Regions from separate parts of the Thermochromatium tepidum ATCC 43061 genome, predicted to be linked through region 3. Evidence: predicted binding sites of a transcription regulator. Region 3 holds the regulator's gene; each other region holds the start of a gene.
What was found. Region 3 encodes FNR, which switches genes on or off when oxygen is low (the NO sensors DNR and NnrR bind a similar motif). Its sites were predicted from a motif close to TTGATNTANATCAA; they were not measured.
Positions count from the first base shown of each region.

Region 1: a site for FNR is predicted at 1,194-1,207, ahead of E6P07_RS11905 (nitrous oxide-stimulated promoter family protein). Genes of this name have one in related genera too.
Region 2: a site for FNR is predicted at 2,093-2,106, ahead of E6P07_RS00125 (hydrogenase expression/formation protein). Genes of this name have one in related genera too.

Region 1 covers NZ_CP039268.1:2,570,285-2,574,666, forward strand. Annotated here, with positions in the region: gene E6P07_RS11900 (SLAC1 anion channel family protein) at 1-553, shown strand, start outside; gene E6P07_RS11905 (nitrous oxide-stimulated promoter family protein) at 772-1,119, opposite strand; gene E6P07_RS11910 (FeoA family protein) at 1,354-1,680, shown strand; gene E6P07_RS11915 (FeoA family protein) at 1,677-1,910, shown strand; gene feoB (Fe(2+) transporter permease subunit FeoB) at 1,910-4,270, shown strand; gene E6P07_RS11925 (FeoC-like transcriptional regulator) at 4,267-4,382, shown strand, end outside.
Region 2 covers NZ_CP039268.1:23,246-27,627, forward strand. Annotated here, with positions in the region: gene glnD ([protein-PII] uridylyltransferase) at 1-1,557, shown strand, start outside; gene E6P07_RS00120 (hypothetical protein) at 1,526-2,053, shown strand; gene E6P07_RS00125 (hydrogenase expression/formation protein) at 2,165-2,629, shown strand; gene E6P07_RS00130 (hydrogenase small subunit) at 2,648-3,751, shown strand; gene E6P07_RS00135 (hypothetical protein) at 3,748-4,382, shown strand, end outside.
Region 3 covers NZ_CP039268.1:2,675,194-2,679,575, forward strand. Annotated here, with positions in the region: gene kdsA (3-deoxy-8-phosphooctulonate synthase) at 1-393, opposite strand, end outside; gene pyrG (CTP synthase) at 390-2,030, opposite strand; gene fnr (fumarate/nitrate reduction transcriptional regulator Fnr) at 2,296-3,063, shown strand; gene dnaQ (DNA polymerase III subunit epsilon) at 3,064-3,786, opposite strand; gene rnhA (ribonuclease HI) at 3,788-4,228, opposite strand; gene E6P07_RS12420 (class I SAM-dependent methyltransferase) at 4,221-4,382, opposite strand, start outside.

The DNA.
Region 1 (4,382 bases), 100 kb from region 3:
CGTCTTCAACCGGGTACTCTTCCATCATCCGCTCGAAGCGCACCTGATGCCGACCCTCTTCATCCTGATCGCCCCGCCGGCCGTCGGCTTCATCGCCTATCTGAAGCTGGTCGGCGAGATCGACAGCTTCGGGCGCATCCTCTATTTCGCCGGACTCTTTTTGACGCTCCTGCTCTTTACCCAGATCCCGCGCTTCTTGGGGCTGCGTTTCTTTCTGTCTTGGTGGGCCTATTCCTTCCCCCTCGCCGCGATCGGGATCGCGAGCCTGACCCTGTTCGACAAGACCAAGCAGGCGTTCTATCTCCAACTCGGGACCGGATTGGTCGCGCTGCTGAGCGGGGTCGTGGTGGTTCTGTTGGTGCAGACAGCCATAGCGATCTGGCGCCGGGCGATCTGTGTCGCCGACCACGGACCGGCGCCGGCGGCACAACCGACGCATCCACCGCGCCTCTTCATCCCCTGGCTGATCGTCTTCGCCTTGCTGCTCGCCTTCGCCGCCGGGGTATGGTTGGCGATGTCTTTCGCACCGCCCTTGACATCCTCATTGGACTGAAGACCGGGGATTCCTAAGGCGCTCAGGGGTGGCTTAATACCGCCCCTGAGTCGATTCGGTGGGTTTTGGGGCCGAGCACTCCATGACAGTGCGTCTCTCCACAGGTGTGACTTCCAGCCTGCCCCGCCGTCGGCCGCCTTGGGTCTCGGCGGCAGAGACATTGCGCCCCAAACGACAAGGCGTGTCGCGCACAGGGTCAAGTCGATGTAAGACAGAGTTCACTCCGTACCCTTGTGTCGCAAGAGCCTGGGCACGGGTCGCCAGGTGTCGATCAGATGCCACAGGCTCAGGATCGGATGGGGTAAGATCATCCGCGGTCCGGCATAACGCATCACGGCCCGCACCCGCTCGCGCTGGATCGCCGAGTAGCAGTGCACCTCGCAACGGTTGCAGGCCGGTTTTTTCTCCTGGAAGGGACAGCGATCCAGCCGGCGCCGGGCGTAGTCGAGCAGTCTGGCGCAGTCCTCGCACAACTCCCGTCGTCCGCCGTGATGGTCTCGACAATAGATCGCCAGCATGGCGGCGATGGTCTTCTGCTCGCGTTCGAGTCGTTGTCCGGATGGCATCGAGATTCCTCGTATTGTGTCTTTGGCCACCGATGATCAAAGAACGAGTCTTGGTTGATTCACGACGACCAGCCTTGATCGAGGTCAAGCCACGCACGTTGCTTCAGCACTCATGCTCATCTCCCCGACCTTGTCGCACATACCCGATCTCGATGGCAAATGAGAAGTCATTGCATTCATGAGGGAGCTCACCTAGAATAAGAATTATTCTTGTTATTTCTTGAGGCATTGAACATGGATCTTGCGCCCTCACTGCATCCGGGCGATCTCAGCGATCCCCTCGACCCGGCAACTCGGGTTGATCATCGCGAGAACCAACCAGCCGTAACCAACAGCTTCCCGCTGGTGCTGGCCAGAGAGGGCCAGCGGGTGCGCATCCGGACCCTGCACGGCGGCAAGGGTCTGGCCAGGCGTCTGACCGAACTGGGCCTGAATCCGGGCACCGAGGTGCGCGTCGTAGCGCGTCAGGGCGGCGCTCTAGTCCTCGCGCGCGGTGAGACCCGCCTGGCGCTCGGGGGTGGGATGGCGGTCAAGATCCTGGTGGAGGCAGTCGAGGCATGAACGCGACCCTCAAGGACTTCAAGGCCGGTGACCAGGGGCGCGTACTCGGGTTTCGTGCCGCCGGCGGAGCCTATCGACACAAGCTCTTGGCGATGGGATTGACGCCTGGTGTCGCCCTGGAGGTGATCCGGGTCGCCCCCTTGGGTGATCCGGTCGAGATCCGGGTGCGTGGCACCGCGGTCAGTCTGCGCCGCGATGAGGCGGCGGTGCTCGAAGTGGAGCGCATCTGATGACTCAGCCCCTCTCAAAACCGCACTACTGCATCGGTGTCGTCGGCAACCCCAACTGCGGCAAGACCACGCTTTTCAATGCCCTGACCGGCGCGCGCCAGCAGGTCGGCAACTGGCCGGGGGTCACGGTCGAGCGCAAGACTGGAGGCTATCGCTTCGGCGCGGCCGAGTTCAGCCTGGTCGATCTACCCGGCACCTATTCGCTCGACGTCTCCGACCCCGCGGTCGCGCTCGACGAGCGCATCGCGCGCGACTTCGTCTATGCCCGCGAGGCCGATGTCATCCTCAACATACTCGATGCCTCCAGCCTGGAGCGCCATCTCTATCTGACCACCCAGCTGATCGAGATGGGCCGCCCGCTGGTGCTGGCGCTCAACATGATGGACATGGCCGAGTCACGCGGGCTCCGGATCGATGTCGCCGCGCTCTCCAAACGGCTCGGCTGTCCGGTAGTACCCCTGGTGGCGTCTAAAGGCCAGGGGGTGGCACAACTCAAACAGGTCCTGCTCGAACAGGCCCAGCATGCCAGCGTGCCCTCGGTCCAGATCCCGTTCGGGCCCAGGCTAGAGGCGGCGATCAGCGCGCTCGAACCGCGTCTGCGTCCGATCGCCGAGGCACAGGGTGATTCCGTGCGCTGGCTGGCGGCACGGTTGCTGGAAGGCGACGATCTGGCGCTCCGGCTGGCCGGCCCGGTGGTGGGCCGGGACGAGGTCCGCGCCCTACTCGGCGATCTGGCCGACGACGTCGATATCCTGTTCGCCGACGCGCGCTATGGCTTTGCGCACGCCCTCACCCAGGCGACGGTGAAGACATCCGGCCAAGCGTCGCGCTCGCTCTCCGACCGGGTCGACCGGATTGTGCTCAATCGAGTGTTTGGCATCCCGATCTTTCTTGCCGTGATGTATCTGATGTTCATGTTCACCATCAACATCGGCGGGGCCTTCATCGATTTCTTTGATCTCGCTGCCAGGGCCCTCTTTGTCGAGGGTGCGTCCGAGCTTTTGGGTCGGATCGGTACGCCCGAGTGGCTAATCATCGTCATCGCCAAGGGGCTCGGGGGCGGGGTGCAGGTGGTTTCGACCTTCATCCCCATCATTGCCTTTCTGTATCTGTTCATGTCGGTGCTGGAGGACTCGGGCTATATGGCGCGCGCGGCCTTTGTCATGGATCGCTTCATGCGGGCGATTGGGCTGCCGGGCAAGTCGTTTGTGCCCCTCTTGGTGGGTTTTGGCTGCAATGTGCCGGCGATCATGGCGAGTCGTACCCTGGAGAATCCACGTGATCGGGTCTTGACGGTGCTGATGACGCCCTTCATGTCGTGCGGGGCGCGGCTGCCGGTCTATGCACTCTTCGCGGCGGCCTTCTTCAGCGCCGGCGGTCAAGACGTGGTGTTTGCGCTCTATCTGATCGGCCTCCTCGCGGCGGTGCTGACCGGCTTCATCCTCAAGCACACCCTGCTCAAGGGTCAGGTCATGCCCTTCGTGATGGAACTGCCGCCTTATCATCTGCCCACCCTCAAGGGCGTGCTGCAGCGCACCCGGGACCGCACCAAGGGTTTCGTCGTGCGCGCGGGGGCCGTGATCGTGCCCATGGTGCTGGTGCTCAACCTGCTCAATACCACGGGCACCGACGGCAGCTTCGGCAACGAGGACACTGAGCAGTCGGTGCTCGCCGCCATCGGGCGCACCCTCGCCCCGGCCTTTACGCCCATGGGTCTGGACGCCGAGAACTGGCCGGCGACGGTTGGCATCTTCACTGGCCTCCTGGCCAAGGAGGCCGTAGTCGGTACGCTGGATGCGACCTATTCGCGTCTGGCCGCCGCCGAGTCCGGTGAGGGGCCCAGCGCCGAAGAGGAGGGGCCCTACAGCCTGAGTGCCGGCTTGAGCGAGGCCGTGGCGACCATCCCGGTCAATCTAGCCGATGCCTTGGGCCACTGGGCCGATCCACTGGGTCTGGGCGACGTTGCTGAGACCGCTGATCCCGAGGCCGCGGCGGAGAGACTAGAGGTCGGCAGCGGCACCTTCGGAGCCATGGCCGCGCGCTTCGATGGGCAGGCCGGGGCCTTTGCCTATCTCCTGTTCATCCTGCTCTATTCGCCCTGTGTCGCCGCGATCGGCGCCATCCAGCGCGAGATTGGCACCGGCTGGGCGGCCTTTGCGGTGCTCTGGACCACAGGACTGGGCTATGGCACAGCGACTGTGTTCTATCAGGCCGCGATCTTCAACCGTGATCCAGTCAACGCCTCGATCTGGATCGGCGTGATGTCCGGGCTGCTACTTGCCGTCGTCATCGGGATGCGTCTCTGGGCGCGGCGCGAGTCGGTGCCCGTCAAGCTGGCGACTGAGAGGGGGCTGTCATGATCCTCAGTGAACTCTCGCGCTATCTGCGCGACCACCGCCGCGCCGCCGTGCGCGATCTGGCCTATCACTTCGATGCCGAGCCGGACGCGCTGCGTGGGATGCTGGAAACACT
Region 2 (4,382 bases), 310 kb from region 3:
CTGGAGGTCTTTCACATCCTCCAGACCCATCCCGAGCTGCAAGGGGTACGCGCGAGCACCATCCGCCTGATCCGCGAGAACCGCCATCGCATCGACGACGCCTTTCGGGCCGATCTCCGGGCACGGAGTCTGTTCATGGAGATCCTGCGCGAGCCCTCCGGGCTCACCCATGCCCTGCGCCGCATGAGTCGTTACGGGGTGTTACCGGCCTATATCCCGGCCTTCGCCAACATCGTCGGGCGGATGCAGTACGACCTATTGCATGTCTATACGGTCGATGAGCACACCCTGATGCTGATCCGCAATCTGCGCCGTTTCGTCATCCCCGAGTACGATGAAGAGCTGCCGCTCTGTAGTGCCCTGGCACGGCGCATCCCCAAATTGGAACTGCTCTATCTGGCTGGACTCTTTCATGACATCGCCAAGGGCCGGAGCGGCGATCACTCGCTCCTGGGCGCGCGCGAGGCCTGGGACTTCTGTCGGCACCATGGTCTGAGCGACTTCGACAGTCGCTTGGTGTCCTGGCTGGTCGAGCACCATCTGGTGATGTCCATGACCGCCCAGCGCAAGGACATCAGCGATCCGGAGGTCATCCAGTCCTTCGCCGCCCTGATCGGCGATCAGACCCGGCTCGATTATCTCTATCTACTGACCGTGGCCGATGCACGGGCCACCAATCCGGGACGCTGGAACAGCTGGCTCGATGCCCTGCTGCGCGAGCTCTACTACAGCGCCAGGCGCGCCCTGCTGCGTGGACTCGACAACCCCCAGGCCCAGGACGAGCTCATCGCCCAAAAGCAGGCCGAGAGTCTGCGGCTAGTGGCGCGCCATGGTATCAAAGCGGACGCCTGTCAGGCACTTTGGCAGCGTTTCAACCACGACTTTTTTATTTACAATTCACCCGACGAGATCGCTTGGCAGACCAGACGCATTTTGGAGGCCGGCGCTGTGGACCGGCCAGTGGTCGACATCCGCCCGATCACAGCGCGCGGTGGCAGCGAGATCTTCATCTACTCGCGCAATCGCGACAATCTGTTCGCCCGTACCACGGCCGCACTCGATCAGATGGGTCTGAGCGTCATGGATGCGCGTGTCATGACCACCAGCGATGGCATGGTGGTCAACAGCTATCAGGTGCTCGATCAGGGCGGCACCCTGCTCAACAATCCCGCCCGACTCAGCGAGGTGCGCGAGCAGCTCGCCGCGCGTCTCACTGAGCCGAGTCAGGCCCGGATTCAGGTCACGCGCACGCCTTCGCGCCGGCACCGACATTTTCCGATCGAGACGCGGGTCTGTTTTTCCGTCGACGAGCCCAACCAGCGTACCATCATGCGTCTGACGACCCTCGACCGTCCGGGGCTGCTGGCCGAGGTCGGGGCCGTATTCGAGCAGTGCGGTATCCGGCTGCAGAACGCCAAGATCGCCACCGTCGGCGCCGAGGTCGACGATGTCTTCTTCATCACCACCGCCGAGGAGACGCCCATCACCTGCGAACAGGTGCTGTCCTGCCTGAGGCGCGAGATCCATGATCGACTCGAAGCGTCCCATTCCGTTTGAAGCGATGCGGCTCGGAGGCGGTCGCGCTTCGGCAGCGGTCTGTCTGCTGTGCGGCGGACTGCTGCTGGGTGTCGAAAGCGCATTCGCTGAGCCGGCGGCCCGGGGGCCTAATCCGGCGTTGACAGGCGAGATTCAACCCAATCAGGTATCATCCTGGCTCGACGAGGTGCGCGCCCAGCGTGAGGCCTGGGAGGCGCGACGGTCGGCGGTACGTGAGCAGCATGAACAACGCCACCGTCTCCTTCATCCGCGTGGGGCCATACAGCAAGAGAACTGGGAAGAGGATCTGCGCCGCCGTCGCGCTGAGCGTCAGGAGCGCATCGATCAGGATCTCGAGGTCTTTCGTCGACTCGGACCTGAGGTCTGGGGACCGCTTCTTCCTTTCCCCGAGGATGGATCCGAGGTCTCCGGACGGTCAGAACCTCTGTTGCCGCCCGGGCCGCCACCCGTCTCACCGCCGGGCTGGGACAATCTCTGGTATTTTCGCGGTTACTAGACCATCGAGATATCACGACTCGATTAAATGCTAAAATACCTGCTCCAGGTCAAATCAAAAATCCCTGGACCGTCTTAGAATCCACTCCATCGACATCGAGATGGAGTGGTCATGTCCAGCCTGGAACCCAAGATCGATCCGCCCGCGCCGGGTGGTTCCTGCCCTGGAGCCACGCCCGAACACGGGCAGGTGCTCTCCATCTTGTACGAGGTCCGTCACGCGCTCGAACGTCTGCTCGCCAGCGGCGAGTCGACGTGCATCGACCTCCACTCCATGCCCTTTGGTCCGGGCGATCTGGAACGTCTGACCGCCGTGCTCGGTTCGGGCGAGGTCCAGGCGCGCGTCGAGGCGCTCGGCCCGACCCTGATCCAAGAAACCGCCATCCCCGGTGTCTGGCTGGTCGACTACCGCAGCCTGGAAGATCAGCGCCTGAGCTATCAGGTCGAGATCGCCGCCATCCCCGAGATCCTGCGTCCGCACCCGGAGGATCTCGCCGAGTCGCTCAGTGCGCTCAATGCACGACTCGCCGAGTCTGGCCTGGATACCACGCTGAACGCTTCGCCACCTTCGTCCTGACACCCGAGAGGAGGGACCATGCGCAAGAAACCCGATAAGACACTGGGCGAGAGCCTGCGCGATCATGGCCTGTCGCGTCGCGGATTTCTCAAGCTCTGTGCCACGACCGCCTCGCTGATGGCCCTGCCGCCAAGCATGGTACCGACCATCGCCGCTGCACTAGAGCAGGCACGCCGCCCCTCGGTCATCTGGCTGTCGTTTCAGGAATGCACCGGCTGTACCGAATCCCTGACCCGCGCCCATGCACCGACGCTCGAAGACCTGATCCTTGATTTTATCTCGCTGGATTATCACCACACGCTCCAGGCCGCGTCCGGTGATGCCGCCGAGGAAGCACGCATCCAGGCGATGGAAGAGAACAAGGGCCAGTATCTGGTGATCGTCGACGGTTCCATCCCAGGTCCTAAATCCAATCCGGGCTTCTCGACCATCGCAGGTCACAGTAATTACGACATCCTGATGGAAACGGTCGAGCATGCCGTCGCCGTGATCGCGGTCGGTACCTGTGCCGCCTTCGGTGGTCTGCCCCAGGCACGGCCCAACCCGACCGGTGCCCTGTCGGTCAGGGAGCTGGTTCGGGACAAGCCGGTCATCAATGTCCCCGGCTGTCCGCCGATCCCCATGGTCATCACCGGCGTGATTGCGCACTATCTGGTCTTCGGTCAGCTGCCCGAGCTGGACGGCTATGGCCGGCCGCTCGCCTTCTACGGCCAGTCGATCCATGACCGCTGCTCTCGCCGGCCCTTTTACGACAAAGGACTCTTTGCCGAGGGCTTCGATGATGAAGGGGCCAAACAGGGCTGGTGTCTGTATCGGCTCGGCTGCAAGGGACCGACCACCTACAACGCCTGTGCCACCATGAAATGGAACGACGGCACCAGTTGGCCGGTCGAATCCGGGCATCCCTGTCTGGGCTGCTCCGAGCCGAGGTTTTGGGATGCCGGAGGTTTCTATGAACCGGTGTCTGTGCCGCTCACGCTCGGACCCACGACACTCTTGCAGGCGGGGGCGGCCGGGGCCGTCGTCGGCGGTGGACTCGCAGCCCTCTCCCGCAAGAAGGGCAGGGACGCCGCGGCCACGCGCCAACCCGTCACCGTCGCCGAACTGGAGCAAAAGCTATGAGCGGTTCGATGGAATTCCTGCTGTGGACCAAGGGTCCAGTCTTCGATATCGCGCTGGCGATCTTCGCCATCGGTCTCATGGTACGTCTGGTCGAGATCTTCATGCTCGGACGCGCGCCCAACTATGCCGAGCCGCGCGCCCATGAATGGCCGGCTGGACTGCGTACCATGCTCACCCGGAGCGTCGCCGATCCGGGCACCTTCAGGCGCGCACCCTTCAATGTGGTGGTCGGCTGGGTCTGGCACATCGGCTTCCTGACCGCGCTCCTGTTCTTCGTGCCCCATGTCGAGCTGATCCGGGGCGTGCTCGGGTTCGCTTGGCCGGGGCTGCCCACGCCGCTGGTCGACTTCGCCACCGCCATCACCCTCCTGGCCCTGATCGCGACCCTGGTGCATCGGCTCAGCCATCCAGTGAAGCGGCACATCAGCACGCCCGAGGACTATCTGGTGTGGGCCGTGGTGTTCATGGTGGTGCTCACTGGCTATCTGGCCTATCACCGTCTGGTCGCGCCCTATCCGCTGGCGCTCGGCATGCACATCCTCAGCGCCGAGATCCTGCTGATCATCCTGCCCTTCACCAAGCTCACCCACATCTTCACCGCCTTCGTCGCGCGCTGGTACAACGGCGCCGC
Region 3 (4,382 bases):
GATCGGCCTGCCCTGGCGGGCGACGGCCTGGATGAAGTTGGTCTGACGACAGAGAAAGGCCGGGGTCTGGAGGACATCGACCACCGCCGCGACCTCGCTAAGCGGCGTGTCTTCGTGCACATCGGTCAGCACAGGCACGCCGATGATCGTGCGCACCCCTTCCAGGATCCGCAAGCCCTCCTCCAGGCCGGGCCCGCGAAAGCTTGCCCCCGAGGAGCGATTGGCCTTGTCGAACGAGGATTTGTAGATAAAGGGGATGCCGAGCGTCTCGGTCAGTTCTTTTAGTGCCCCGGCGGTCTCCTGTGCCAGTGCCTCGCTCTCGATCACGCACGGCCCGGCGATCAGAAACAGCGGCCGGTCGAGACCGACCTCGAAACCGGCCAGCGACATCATGCGTTTCGTCCATTGAACTGACACTGCACCAGGGCCGCGCGCACAAAGCCCTCGAACAGTGGATGCCCATCGCGCGGGGTCGAGGTGAACTCGGGATGGAACTGACAGGCGATGAACCAGGGATGATCCGGGATCTCGACGATCTCGACCAGGCGGTTGTCGAGCGACCAGCCCGAGAACCGCAGCCCGGCATCCTTCAGCGTATCCAGATAGGCATTGTTGAATTCATAGCGATGGCGATGGCGTTCGCGGATCTGCGGCTGACCATAGATTGCCCGCGCCAGACTGCCCGGCTCCAGCCGACAATTCTGCCCGCCGAGCCGCATGGTCCCCCCCAGGTCATCATTCTCGGAGCGGGTCTTAACCCGCCCCTGCTCATCCCGCCACTGGGTGATCAGGGCGATCACTGGATGCGGCGTCTGGGGGTCGAACTCGGTGCTATGGGCGCCCACCAGCCCGGCGACATGACGTGCATATTCGACCACCGCCACCTGCATCCCAAGACAGATCCCGAGATAGGGTACCCGCTGCTCGCGGGCATAGCGCACGGCCTGGATCTTGCCCTCGACCCCGCGCTCGCCGAATCCGCCCGGTACCAGGATGGCGTCGAGTCCGTTGAGACAGTCTGTGCCTTCGCGTTCGATGCGCTCGGAGTCGACATAGACGATCTCGACCCGGATCTTGGTGTGCACGCCGGCGTGCGCCAGCGCCTCTGAGAGCGACTTGTAGGCCTCGGTCAGGTTCATGTACTTGCCCACCATGCCGATGCGCACCGACTGCTCGGGATGGTCGAAGCCGTCCAGCACCCGATCCCACTCCGAGAGATCGGCCTCGGGCACCTCGAGCCGGAACTGACGCACCACCAGGTCATCGAGGCCCTGGGCATGGAGCAGCCGCGGGATGCGGTAGATGTTGTCGGCGTCGATGGCCGAGATGACCGCCTTCTCCGAGACATTGGTAAAGAGCGCGATCTTGCGCCGCTCTTCGTCCGGCAGCAGCTTCTCGGCGCGGCACAGCAGGATGTCGGGCTGGATGCCGATCGAACGCAGTTCCTTGACCGAGTGCTGGGTCGGCTTGGTCTTGATCTCGCCGGCGGCGCGGAGGTAGGGCACCAGGGTTAGATGCATGAACAATGAGTTCTCCGGTCCCTCCTCGACCCGCATCTGACGGATCGCCTCCAGGAATGGCAGCGACTCGATGTCGCCCACGGTGCCACCGATCTCGACCATGGCGATGTCGGCACCCTCGGCGCCGCGGCGGATGCTGGCCTTGATCTCGTCGGTGATGTGCGGGATGACCTGCACCGTGCGGCCCAGATAGTCGCCGCGACGCTCCTTGCGGATCACGCTCTCGTAGATCTGACCGGTGGTGAAGTTGTTGTTACGCCCCATCCGGGTACGCAGGAAGCGCTCATAATGGCCCAGGTCCAGGTCGGTCTCGGCCCCGTCGTCGGTGACATAGACCTCGCCGTGCTGGAAGGGGCTCATGGTGCCCGGATCGACGTTGATGTAGGGATCGAGCTTGATCATGGTGACGCGCAGACCGCGCGCCTCGAGCAACGCCGCCAGCGAGGCCGAGGCAATGCCCTTACCCAGCGATGACACCACACCGCCGGTGATGAAGATGAACTTTGTCATAGTGAACGGGGGTCGAGGGGGGTCGAGTAAGCCCGAGGGTCGCGACTCGGATGGCGAGACAAGCTACCAAAATCGCTGCATTGGCTCAATGCGATTCAGCTTCGAGCTTTTGGCCTGGTTTGGCTGGAAACGCGAGGCTGGCGGCCTGATATCGGCACTTGAGTTTGAGAAGGGATCGGGTTAATAACACCGGATCATTGATCCAGATCAAAAACAAAACCCTATCGCCTGCAGCGGGCCAGGCCAAGGAGCGAGGGTAGAAACCTTGAATCAAAACACCGTGATCTCGATCGAATCCATCCGTGTCGCTTGTCGCCAGTGCACACTCTCCTCGCTCTGCCTACCCATGGGTCTGACACCCGAAGACGTCGAGCGGCTCGATGACATCGTCAAGCGCTCCCGTCCGCTGCATCGTGGCGACCTGTTGTTTCGCGAGGGCGACCACTTCCGTTCTCTGTACGTCGTCAAGACCGGCTCGCTCAAGACCTTTACCCCCGGCAGCGAGGGCGGCGAACAGGTGCTTGGTTTCCACCTGCCCGGCGAGCTCCTGGGGCTGGACGCCATCGACAAGGGCCAGCATGCCTGCTCGGCCCGTGCGCTCGAGACCTCGGCCATCTGTGAACTCCCCTTCGCGCGGCTGGAGGAGCTGACCGCGATCATCCCAAGCCTCCAGCACCAGATGTACCGCTTGCTCAGCAAGGAGATCGGCCAGGATACCGACCTGTTGCGCCTGCTCGGCAAGAAGAATGCCGAGGAGCGCTTGGCCGCCTTTCTGCTCAGCTTCTCGCAACGCCTGCACAGGCGTGGACTCTCGGCCACGGACTTCCATCTCAGCATGTCCAGACATGAGATCGGCAGCTATCTGGGGCTCGCCGTCGAGACCGTCAGCCGGCTCTTCACCCGCTTCCAGGACGAGGGTCTGGTGCGTGTCGAACGCAAGCATATCGAGCTGCTCGACCTCCGGGGATTGGAAGAGATCAGCGATGGTGCCGGCGCCGGGCGACGTCAACCGCAGCGCCGGCAGCAGACCTGATTATCCGAGCGCACCGAGCCAGACACAGCTGCCGCTCGCCTTTTGAATCTCCTTAAGCCGGGTCTGATGCGCCTCCAGCTCGCTCGGTGTCGCACGGACCACCCGCAGGCGCGGTCGCTCGACGTCAACGCGGCCTCGATACACCCCTCGCTTGTCATCGCCGATCCGCTCGCCACCCTCACCGTCGAGATACAACGCAACCTGCCCACCGGTCATCGCCAGATAGACGTCGGCCAGGATCTGGGCGTCGAGCAACGCACCGTGCAGGGTGCGGTGCGAGTTGTCGATCCCATAGCGTTTGCAGAGTGCATCAAGCCCATTGCGCTGGCCTGGATGGAGCCGACGCGCGAGCGTCAGGGTGTCGGTTAGGGTGCAGAGATCGGCGATCTGTGGGGCCTCACTGCCACGCCACAGGCTGAATTCGTAATCGAGGAAGCCGACATCGAAGGCGGCGTTGTGGATGATGAGCTCAGCCCCGCGCAGATATTCGATCAGCCGCTCGGCGATGTCGGCAAAACGCGGTTTGTCAGCCAGGAGGGCATTGCTGATGCCGTGCACGGTCTCGGCCTCGGCGTCGATCTGACGCTCGGGGTTGATGTATTCATGAAAGTTATGGCCGCTCGGGCGCCGGTCGATCAGTTCGACGCCGCCGATCTCGATGATCCGGTGACCCTCGCGTGGATCAAGACCCGTGGTTTCGGTATCCAGAACGATCTGACGCATTTCAGTATCCTCCCGTTGGAACACCCAGATTGGCGAGCCGGTCGGCGCGCTCGTTCTCGGGGTGCCCGGTGTGGCCCTTGACCCAGCGCCAGCTTACCTCGTGCTGGGCGAGCGCCTGGTCTAGACGCTCCCAGAGATCGCGATTCTTGACCGGACGGCGATCGGCAGTGCGCCAGCCATTACGCTTCCAGTGCGACAGCCACTCGGTGACCCCGCGCTTGACATAGGTTGAGTCCGTGGTAATGCGGATCCGGGCCGGATACCTGAGCGCCTCCAGCGCCATGATCACGGCCATCAGCTCCATTCGGTTGTTGGTGGTCTGGGGCTCGCCACCCAGTAGCTCCTTCTCGACCCCACCCCAGCGCAGCAACACGCCCCAGCCGCCGGGGCCGGGATTGCCCTTGCAGGCGCCGTCGGTGAAGGCCTCGACCCAATCAGGCATGCCCAGTCCCTCGAGTCGTGGGGCGGATGGCGCCGCCCGGCAGCAAGGCGCAACGACTGGTGCGATAGGGCTTGATCGGGGTTAGTGGCGCGACCCGCTTGACGGCGCGAATGGCATAGAGACCGCCAAATAGCGGCCAGAACCGGCGTCCGAG